DNA from 3 places in the Pseudomonas knackmussii B13 genome. Region 1 is predicted to be linked to each of the others. Evidence: riboswitches for the same ligand, from Rfam matches in the RefSeq annotation. Region 1 holds a riboswitch; each other region holds the start of a gene.

Region 1 (3,214 bases):
CCTACAGCAGCATGCGCGAAGGCAGCAAGAAGGTGCTCTCGCGCCTGCCCGGCGCCTGGGAGATCGCCCGCCGCACCGAGGAATACGCCAAGGGCATGCTGGTCCCCGGCACCCTCTTCGAGGAGCTGGGCTGGAACTACATCGGCCCGATCGACGGCCACGACCTGCCGACCCTGGTCGCCACGCTGCGCAACATGCGCGACCTCAAGGGCCCGCAGTTCCTCCACGTGATCACCAAGAAGGGCAAGGGCTTCGGCCCGGCGGAACTGGACCCCATCGGCTACCACGCGATCACCAAGCTGGAGCCGGCCGGCGCCGCGCCGAAGAAGGCCGGCGGTCCGAAGTACTCGAACGTGTTCGGCCAGTGGCTGTGCGACATGGCGTCGCAGGACCCGCGCCTTGTCGGCATCACCCCGGCGATGAAGGAAGGCTCCGACCTGGTCGCCTTTGCCGAGCGCTTCCCGGACCGCTACTTCGACGTCGCCATCGCCGAGCAGCACGCCGTGACCCTGGCGGCCGGCATGGCCTGCGACGGCGTCAAGCCGGTGGTGGCGATCTACTCCACCTTCCTGCAGCGCGGTTATGACCAGCTGATCCACGACGTCGCAGTGCAGAACCTCGACGTGCTCTTCGCCATCGACCGCGCCGGCCTGGTCGGCGAAGACGGCCCGACCCACGCGGGCAGCTTCGACCTCTCCTACCTGCGCTGCATCCCCGGCATCCTGGTGATGACGCCCAGCGACGAAGACGAGCTGCGCAAGCTGCTGACCACCGGCTACCTGTTCGAAGGCCCGGCGGCAGTGCGCTACCCGCGCGGCAGCGGCCCGAACACCCCGATCGAACCGGCGCTGGAGCCGGTGGAAATCGGCAAGGGCGTGGTTCGCCGCCGCGGCAGCGCCGGCAAGGTCGCCATCCTCGCCTTCGGCGTGCAGCTGGCCGAAGCCCTGCAGGTGGCCGAGCGCTTCGACGCGACCGTGGTCGACATGCGCTTCGTCAAACCGCTCGACGAAGCCCTGGTGCGTGAGCTGGCCGACAGCCACGAGTTGCTGGTGACCATCGAGGAGAACGCCGTGATGGGTGGCGCCGGCGCCGCCGTCAGCGAGTTCCTCGCCCACGAGAACCGCCAGCAGCCGATCCTCCACCTGGGCCTGCCGGACTACTACGTGGAGCACGCCAAGCCGAGCCAGATGCTTGCCGAGTGCGGCCTCGACGCGGCCGGCATCGAGCGCGCCATCGCCGAGCGCCTGGCGCAGCTGGGCTGACCGCTAGGCGCATTGCTCCCCCTGAGCCTTGCAGCGACGGGCGCACCCTTATAAGGTGCGCCCGTTTTCGTTCGAGGTAACGGGAAGCAGGTGAAAGACCTGCGCTGCCCCCGCAACGGTAACCGACCGCAGGCCACGGCCTGCCGCGCTCCGATCCGCCACTGTGCGACACGCATGGGAAGGCCGCGAGCGTGCGTGTCGGCAGCCCGGAGACCGCCCTCGACGCGATCCGACTGGTGTTGCGGAGGGCCGCACCGTCAAGCACGGCCGCGAGCCGTCCTTGTCCGCCCTCCTCGAAAGTCGCCGACGTACTTTTGAGGATTCCAATCCATGAAGCTTTCCCGTCTCGCCTTGGCCGTCGCCGTACTGCCCGGGGCTTCCTTCGCCGCGACCGATGCCGAGCAGGCCTACAAGCTGCCGGACATGGTCATCACCTCGGCGCGCATGGCGCAGCCGCGCGACCAGGCCACCTCGGCCAACACCGTGTTCACCCGCGACGACATCGAGCGCCTGCAGGCCCGCAGCGTGCCTGAGCTGCTGCAGCGCGTGCCGGGCGTGCAGGTGAGCACTGCCGCCGGGCTGATCAGCTACTCGGTGCGCGGCAGCAACACCGCGCAGACCCTGGTGCTGGTCGACGGCCAGCGCATCGCCTCGGCGAGCAGCGGCATCGCCCGCCTGGACTACCTGAGCATCGACAACATCGAGCGCGTCGAAGTGACCCGCGGTCCGCGCTCCTCGCTGTACGGCGCCGACGCCATCGGCGGGGTGATCCAGATCTTCACCCGTCGCGGCGAAACCGGCCTGCACCCGGAAGTACGCCTGGCGGCGGGCAACCACGGCACCTTCGAGCGCAGCGCCTCGCTGGCCGGTGGCGACGAGCGCACCCGCTTCAACCTCGGCGCCAGCCTCGACGAAACCCAGGGCTGGGACATGACCCGCGACAACCGCGGCGCCGACAGCGACGACGACGGCCGGCGCAACAAGGCCGTGCACCTGAACCTCGACCACCAGTTGAACGACGACTGGAAGGCCGGTTTCAGCCTCAACGACCAGCGCGGCGACAGCGAATACGACGACGCCTACAGCTACGCGCCGGGCCTGCCTCACGACGAGTTCCGTGTCAGCAGCTACAGCGGCTACCTCGAAGGCCAGCTCACCGACATGTGGAGCAGCCGCGTCGAACTGGGCCGCAGCTACGACCGCAACAAGGCGGTCGGCGCCGCCGAGGACTGGAACAACGGCAGCCTGGAAACCACCCGCCACTCGGCGAGCTGGATCAACCGCCTGCAGCTGGACCCGCGCAACCAACTGGCCCTGGGCGCCGACTGGTACGAAGACCAGGTCGACGGCAGCACCACGTTCGCCGAGGACAGCCGCGAGAACCACGCCTTCTTCGCCCAGCACAGCTTCAAGGCCGACGCCTTCTCCACTGAGCTGGGCCTGCGCCACGACGACAACCAGCGCTACGGCACGCAGAACAGCTGGAACGGCGCCCTGACCCTGCCGGTGGGCGACAAGCAGAGCTGGATCGCCAGCTACGGCGAGGGCTTCCGCGCGCCGACCTTCAGCGACCTCTACTACCCCGGCGCCGGCAACCCGAACCTCAAGGCCGAGACCTCGAAGACCTACGAGCTGCAATGGCGCGGCGAGTTCGACGGCAACCACCTGGACGCCTCGATCTACCGCACCGAGGTCGACGACCTGATCGCCTGGGACAGCACCGCCAACCAGCCGGAGAACATCGCCAAGGCGCGCATCAACGGCTTCGAGGCGAACTGGGCGCGTGAGGTCTACGGCTGGCAAGCCAACCTCGGCGTAGCGGTGATCGACCCGCGTGACCGCGACACCGGCCACACCCTGCCGCGCCGCGCCCGCCGCACCCTGAGCCTGGACCTGGACCGCCAGTTCGGCGCCTTCGGCCTGGGCGGCAGCTGGCGCGCGCTGAGCAACAG
Region 2 (3,214 bases), 750 kb from region 1:
GAGGTCTGCCAGCTCGTCAGCCTGCACCAGGCCGAGGTGGCGGCTGGGCAATTCCAGATCGGCACTGCGCGGCAGCGCGCCGTACCAGCGAATCCAATCCGGCAGGCTTTCGCGCAGCAGGTCGCTGTGGCGCTGGCTGCCGACACGGTTGCCGAGCACGCCGGAGAACGGCAGGCCCGGCTGGTAGGTGGCGAGGCCCACGGCGAGGGCGCCGAAGGTCTGCGCCATGGCCTGGCCATTGATCACACCGAGCACCGGCACATCGAAGGTGCGCGCGAGGTCAGCGGCGGACGGCGTGCCGTCGAACAGGCCCATCACCCCCTCGATGAGGATCAGGTCGGCCTCTCCCGCCGCTTCCCAGAGCAGCCGTCGGCTCTGCGCCTCGCCAACCATCCACAGATCGAGCTGGTAGACCTGCGCACCACTGGCGCGGGCGAGGATCATCGGGTCGAGGAAGTCCGGGCCGACCTTGAACACCCGCACCTTGCGCCCCTGGCGCGCGTGCAGGCGGGCCAGGGCGGCGGTGACGGTGGTCTTGCCCTGCCCGGAGGCCGGCGCAGCGATCAGCAGCGCCGGGCACTGGCGCGCCTGCGGCATCAGAACTCCACCCCTTTCTGCGCCTTGATCCCGGCCTTGAAGGCGTGCTTGACCAGGCCCATCTCGGTGACGGTGTCGGCGGCCTCGATCATCCCCGGCTGCGCGGCGCGGCCGGTGACGATCACATGCTGGTGCGCGGGGCGCGCGGCGATATCCGCGAGCACCGTCTCCAACTCCAGGTAGCCGTGCTTGAGGGCGATGTTCAGTTCGTCGAAGACGATCAGACCTACGGCCGGGTCGGCCAGCAGTTCGCGCGCAACATCCCAGGCCTGCCGGGCCTTCTCGATGTCGCGCTGGCGGTCCTGGGTTTCCCAGGTGAAGCCCTCGCCCATCACGTGATAGCGCACCTGCTCGGGGAAGCGACGGAAGAAGGCTTCTTCACCGGTAGTGGCGGCGCCCTTGATGAACTGCACCACGCCAGCCTGCATACCGTGGCCGAGGGCGCGGGCGAGCATGCCGAAGGCCGAGCTGCTCTTGCCCTTGCCGTTGCCGGTGAGCACCAGCAGCACGCCGCGCTCGTCCTGCGCCTGGGCGATCATTTCGTCGATCACCGCTTTCTTGCGCTGCATGCGTGCGCGGTGGCGCTCGTCCTTTTCCACGGATTCGCTCATCGGGGATTCTCCTGGCCACGGGCGGCCGTGCTCGCGACGCTCGTGCGCCGGGGCTGAAGGGGCGGGATGAAGGACGCGGCGGCAATGACCGCAGGATGACGACGGACGACAGCCGCGCGGCCTGGGGCCGTGGCTGCAAGAGAAATGCTCATCTGCCTGATCGCTCCACCGCTCTCACCCGCGCGGTACAAAACCTTGAGGACGTCGGGGCGGTCGGATCGCGGTCAGGAAGGCACGCGGCCGACGGCTTCCTGCACGTCGTCTGCGCTACGGGCCGGTCTCCGGGCTCGCGAGTGGAGGTCCGTATGGACTTCCCCGATCGCGCCTTCCCATGCCGGAGCACAGTGGCCATTGCGATCGTCTGACTCGCCTACCGTTGCGGGGGCAGCGCCGGAATGACCGATTCGAGTCGGTGTCACCGGCTTCCCTGTTTCACCTTCAGACGGATCTGAAGGCACCTGTAGCAGGCGCGCAGCTTAGAGGCTGGCGGGGTGGCCGGTCAATCGACGCCAGCCAGGCCTTCGAGAGCGGCGGCCGACGGCGCCCGCGCTGCCGGACGGATTGCAGCTGGAAGGATGTCCATCGCCGCACGGCTCATTTGTCTTGCGCCTTGCGTGCAATGAAGGCGGCGGTTATCTCCGCTAGACTCGCCGGCATGACCGAAACCACTCAGACCAGCCAGCTGCGCCTGGACACCTCCGCCTCCCCGCCCCTGCTGCGCATCAGCGGCGACTGGACACTCGCCCACTTCGCCGACCTGCAGAAGCAGATAGCCGGCCTCGACGCCCAGCACCGCCAAGCCGCGCATTGCGATCTCGACGGCCTCGGCGCGCTCGACACCGCCGGCGCCAGTCTGCTCGCCGACCTGCTGGGCAGCACCGGCCTGCAACACCTGGACGAACTGGCCGCCAACGTGCCGGCCGAGCGCCGCGCCCTGCTCCGCGCGGTCGGCACCTCCATCGGGCAATGCCGGCTGGAAGAGCGCACGCCGCCCCCGGGCAACGCCCTGATCGATCTGCTGGAACGCATCGGCCGCGCCATGCTCGCCTTCCGCAGCGACCTGGTCGGCGTGCTCGGCTTCATCGGTCTCACCCTCGAGAGCCTGCTGCGCTGCATGCTCAACCCGCGCCGCTGGCGCCCCACCTCCCTGGCCGCGCACATGGAGCAGACTGGCCTGGACGCGGTGCCGATCGTGGCGCTGCTGACCTTCATGGTCGGCGCCGTGGTGGCCTTCCTCGGCGCCACGGTGCTGAACAAGTTCGGCGCGGCCATCTACACCGTCGACCTGGTCGGCTTCTCCTTCCTGCGCGAATTCGGCGTGCTGCTCACCGCCATCCTGCTCGCAGGGCGCACCGCCAGCGCCTTCACCGCGCAGATCGGCTCGATGAAGTCGAACCAGGAAATCGACGCCATCCGCGCCCTCGGCCTCGACCCCATGGAGCTGCTGGTGCTGCCACGGGTGCTCGCCCTGCTGCTGGTGCTGCCCATGCTGACTTTCCTCGCCATGCTCGCCGGCATCGCCGGCGGCGGCGTGGTCTGCGCGCTGGCCCTGGACATTTCGCCGCGGCTGTTCATCGTCACCCTGCAGAACGACATATCCTTGCAGCACTTCCTGGTCGGCATGGTCAAGGCGCCGATCTTCGCCTTCCTGATCGCCGTGATCGGCTGCCTGGAAGGCTTCCGCGTCAGCGGCAGCGCGCAATCGGTGGGCGAGCACACCACCTCGGCGGTGGTGCAGTCGATCTTCGTGGTGATCCTGCTCGACGCGGTGGCCGCGCTGTTCTTCATGGAGATGGGCTGGTGAACACGGACGAACCCATCATCCAGGTCCGCGACCTGTGCAACCGCTTCGGCGACCACGCAGTGCACGAGCACCTCGACCTCGACGTGCGCCGTGGCGAGATCCTCGGCGTGGTCGGCGGCTCGGGCACCGGCAAGTCTGTTCTGCTGCGCAGCATCGTCGGCCTGCGCCGGCCACAGGAGGGCGAGGTGCGGGTGTTCGGCCA
Region 3 (3,214 bases), 150 kb from region 1:
GCCGGCCTCGTCCAGCAGCGCTTCGACCTGCTCCAGGCAGGCGGCTTCCTTGAGGCTGGCGACGGCGATCGGCAACGGGTTGAGCTGCTGGGCGCGCAGGCGTTCGCAGAAGCTGTCGATGAAGCCGGTGTTCGCCGCCTGCAGGTGGGTGCGATAGAACAGCAGCGCGGCGACGGGCCAGTCCGCATTCCACTCGGCTTGCCAGTGGGCGAGGGTGGCTGCGGGTTGTCGTGGATGGTGCAGCGCCACACGCGGCAAGGTGTGCGGCTCGCGCCACGGGTAGTCGCGCTTCAGGTACTGCGCGGCCAGGCAGGCGAAGAACTGTTGGGCGTTGTCCAGGCCGCCTTGGCGCAGGTACTGCCAGAGGCGTTCGGCCTCGGGCGGCGGGACAGTGCAGAGGGCGGTCAGCTCGGGATCGGGCTTGTCGTCGCCGGGGACGAGGACGAGCGTGGCGCCGCGCTCGGCCAGCGCCACCAGCTGTTCGATGCCGTAGCGCCAGTAGCCAACGCCGCCATGCACCGAGATCAGGATGACCTTCGCGTGCTGCAGCACCTCGTCGACGTAGAGGTCCACCGAGGCATGGTTCTGCAACTGCATGGGGTTGGCCAGGCGCAGGCTCGGGTAGTCCTCCGGCAGCGCGCGGGCGGCCTCGGCGAGCAGCGCGAGGTGCGAGTCGCCGCTGCAGAGGATCACCAGCTCGGCGGGCGTCTGGGCCAGGTGGGCGATGCCGTCGTCGGGGACGAAGCCGCCGGGTTGGGTGCGCAGCAGGTGCATGGAGCAGCCTCGGTGGTGGCTCTTCGTAGGAGCGAGCTTGCTCGCGAACCAAACCCCGCTGCGGAGTTGTTCGCGAGCAAGCTCGCTCCTACAAAAGCGTTATTGCGCCAGCGCCGTGCGCAGCTCGTTGGTGATGGCCGCCTGGTCCAGCTCCTGGCCGATCACCACCAGGCGCGTGGCGCGGGTTTCGTCGCTCAGCCACTTGCGGTCGAAGTGCTTGTCGAAGCGCTTGCCGACGCCCTGGATCAGCAGGCGCATGGGTTTGCCGGGGATGGCGGCGAAGCCCTTGATGCGCAGGATGCCGTGGCGCTCGACGAGTTGGCCGAGGGCTTCCAGCAGCGCGCGCTCCTCGACTTCCGGCAGGTCGACGTGGAAGGAGTCGAACTCGTCGTGGTCGTGGTCCTCGTGCCCTTCGTGATCGTGGTGGGTCGGACGGCTGTCGATATGCAGCTCGGCCTCGGCGTTCAGTCCCAGCAGCACCGAGAGCGGCAGCTGGCCGGCGCTGGCCTCGATGATCTTCACCGCCGGCGGCAGCTCCTCGGCGACGTGCGCGCGCACCTGGGCGAGGGTGTCGGCGTCGAGCAGGTCGGCCTTGTTCAGAACCACCAGGTCGGCGCTGGCGAGCTGGTCTTCGAACAGTTCGTGCAGCGGCGATTCGTGGTCGAGGTTCGGGTCCTGCTTGCGCTGCTCGTCCACTTGCTCGGGATGCGCGGCGAAGGTGCCGGCGGCCACGGCCGGGCTGTCGACCACGGTGATCACTGCGTCGACGGTGCAGGCGTTGCGGATTTCCGGCCACTGGAAGGCCTGCACCAGCGGCTTGGGCAGGGCCAGGCCGGAGGTCTCGATGAGGATCTGGTCGAGGTCGCCGCGGCGGGCCACCAGCTCGCGCATCACCGGGAAGAACTCTTCCTGCACGGTGCAGCACAGGCAGCCGTTGGCCAGCTCGAAGACGCGGCCGACGGCTTCTTCTTCCGTGCAGCCGATGGAGCATTGCTTGAGGATTTCGCCGTCGATGCCGAGCTCGCCGAACTCGTTGACGATCACCGCGATGCGGCGGCCTTCTGCGTTGTCGAGCATGTGCCGGAGCAGGGTGGTTTTGCCGGCGCCGAGGAAGCCGGTGACGATGGTGACGGGGAGCTTGGCCAGGGTTTGCATGTTCGCCTCTGCGCAGAGGACGGGATGCAGAGGCGCGCGCACGGAGCAGCCGTGCAACGGAAGCCGCCACCCGGATCACCCCGCCCGGTTGTCGTAATGCTGGTGCGAGGCAGGTCTCCTGGCTCGCGATCCGGCTTTCGCCTCGTCCTTCGCCTTCCCACCTTGCGGCAGTGGCATTCGAAGGAGTTCCGATCGCTTACAGTTGCGGGGGCAGCCGTGGCTTGGACCACGTTCCCTCTTAGCTTCGGCGCGCGGCCGAAGAACCTCGAAGGCGCACAGGCTACGCAGGCCGCCTGGGTCGGTCAATCGCCACCCGGCCGTTGACGGCGCGCGGGGCCCGTGCTGAGCTGCCCGGCGATTCCCCGCCCGAGGAGGCCCGCATGATCCTGGTTGCCGGATTGGGCTGCCGCAAAGATTGCGGCGCCGACGAACTGCTCGCCCTGCTGCGGGCCTGCCTGCGCGAAGCCGGGCTCGACGAGACGCTGCTGAAAGCCTTGGCCAGCAGCGAGGCCAAGGCGCTGGAGGGCGGCTTGCGCGAACTCGCGCGCCAGTTGCGCTTGCCGCTGGAGCTGCTGCCCGCCGAGCGCCTGTTGCCCTACGAAAGCCAGCTCAGCTCGACCTCGGCGCTGGCGCGCCAGGCCACCGGCAGCCCCGGTGTGGCCGAAGCCTCTGCGCTGGCGCTGGCCGAGGCGCTGGCAGAGGGCCCGGCGCGCCTGGTGCTGACCAAGCGCCGCAGTGCCAATGCCACCTGCGCGCTGGCCATGGCGCCAGTCGGGCTGGGGTAGACTGCGCACCTTTCCCGATCCGAAGCGAAGCCAGCATGACGGTCTATTTCATCGGCGCCGGTCCCGGCGATCCCGAGCTCATCACGGTCAAGGGCCAGCGCCTGGTGCGCACGTGTCCGGTGATCCTCTATGCAGGCTCGCTGGTGCCTGAAGCGGTGCTGGAAGGGCACAGCGCGGAGGTGGTGGTGAACACCGCCGAGCTGCACCTGGAGCAGATCATCGCGCTGTTTGCCGAGGCCCACGCCAAGGGCCAGGACGTGGCCCGCGTGCACTCCGGCGACCCCTCGCTGTACGGCGCCATCGGCGAGCAGATCCAGCACCTGCGCAGCCTCGGCATCCCCTACGAGATCGTCCCCGGCGTCACTGCGACGGCTGCCTGCGCCGCGCTGCTGGGCTGCGAGCTGACACTGCCGGATATCTCGCAGACGCTGATCCTCACCCGCTATGCGAGCAAGACGAAGATGCCCGAGGGCGAGCAGTTGGGCGACCTGGCGCGGCAC

The links. A riboswitch is a leader RNA that binds a small molecule or an ion and turns the genes downstream of it on or off. The one in region 1 is predicted to bind cobalamin.
Region 2: linked by a shared signal. The riboswitch ahead of cobO (cob(I)yrinic acid a,c-diamide adenosyltransferase) and the one ahead of PKB_RS04130 (TonB-dependent receptor domain-containing protein) in region 1 are both predicted to bind cobalamin.
Region 3: linked by a shared signal. The riboswitch ahead of cobW (cobalamin biosynthesis protein CobW) and the one ahead of PKB_RS04130 (TonB-dependent receptor domain-containing protein) in region 1 are both predicted to bind cobalamin.

The regions. Positions count from the first base shown of each region.
Region 1 covers NZ_HG322950.1:858,405-861,618, reverse strand. The annotation lists gene dxs (1-deoxy-D-xylulose-5-phosphate synthase) at 1-1,262, shown strand, start outside; cobalamin riboswitch at 1,299-1,497, shown strand; gene PKB_RS04130 (TonB-dependent receptor domain-containing protein) at 1,593-3,214, shown strand, end outside.
Region 2 covers NZ_HG322950.1:1,608,029-1,611,242, reverse strand. The annotation lists gene PKB_RS07740 (cobyrinic acid a,c-diamide synthase CobB) at 1-597, opposite strand, end outside; gene cobO (cob(I)yrinic acid a,c-diamide adenosyltransferase) at 597-1,208, opposite strand; cobalamin riboswitch at 1,464-1,685, opposite strand; gene PKB_RS07730 (ABC transporter permease) at 1,864-3,012, shown strand; gene PKB_RS07725 (ABC transporter ATP-binding protein) at 3,009-3,214, shown strand, end outside.
Region 3 covers NZ_HG322950.1:707,484-710,697, forward strand. The annotation lists gene cobN (cobaltochelatase subunit CobN) at 1-774, opposite strand, end outside; gene cobW (cobalamin biosynthesis protein CobW) at 874-1,929, opposite strand; cobalamin riboswitch at 2,021-2,212, opposite strand; gene PKB_RS03310 (cobalamin biosynthesis protein) at 2,310-2,714, shown strand; gene cobM (precorrin-4 C(11)-methyltransferase) at 2,750-3,214, shown strand, end outside.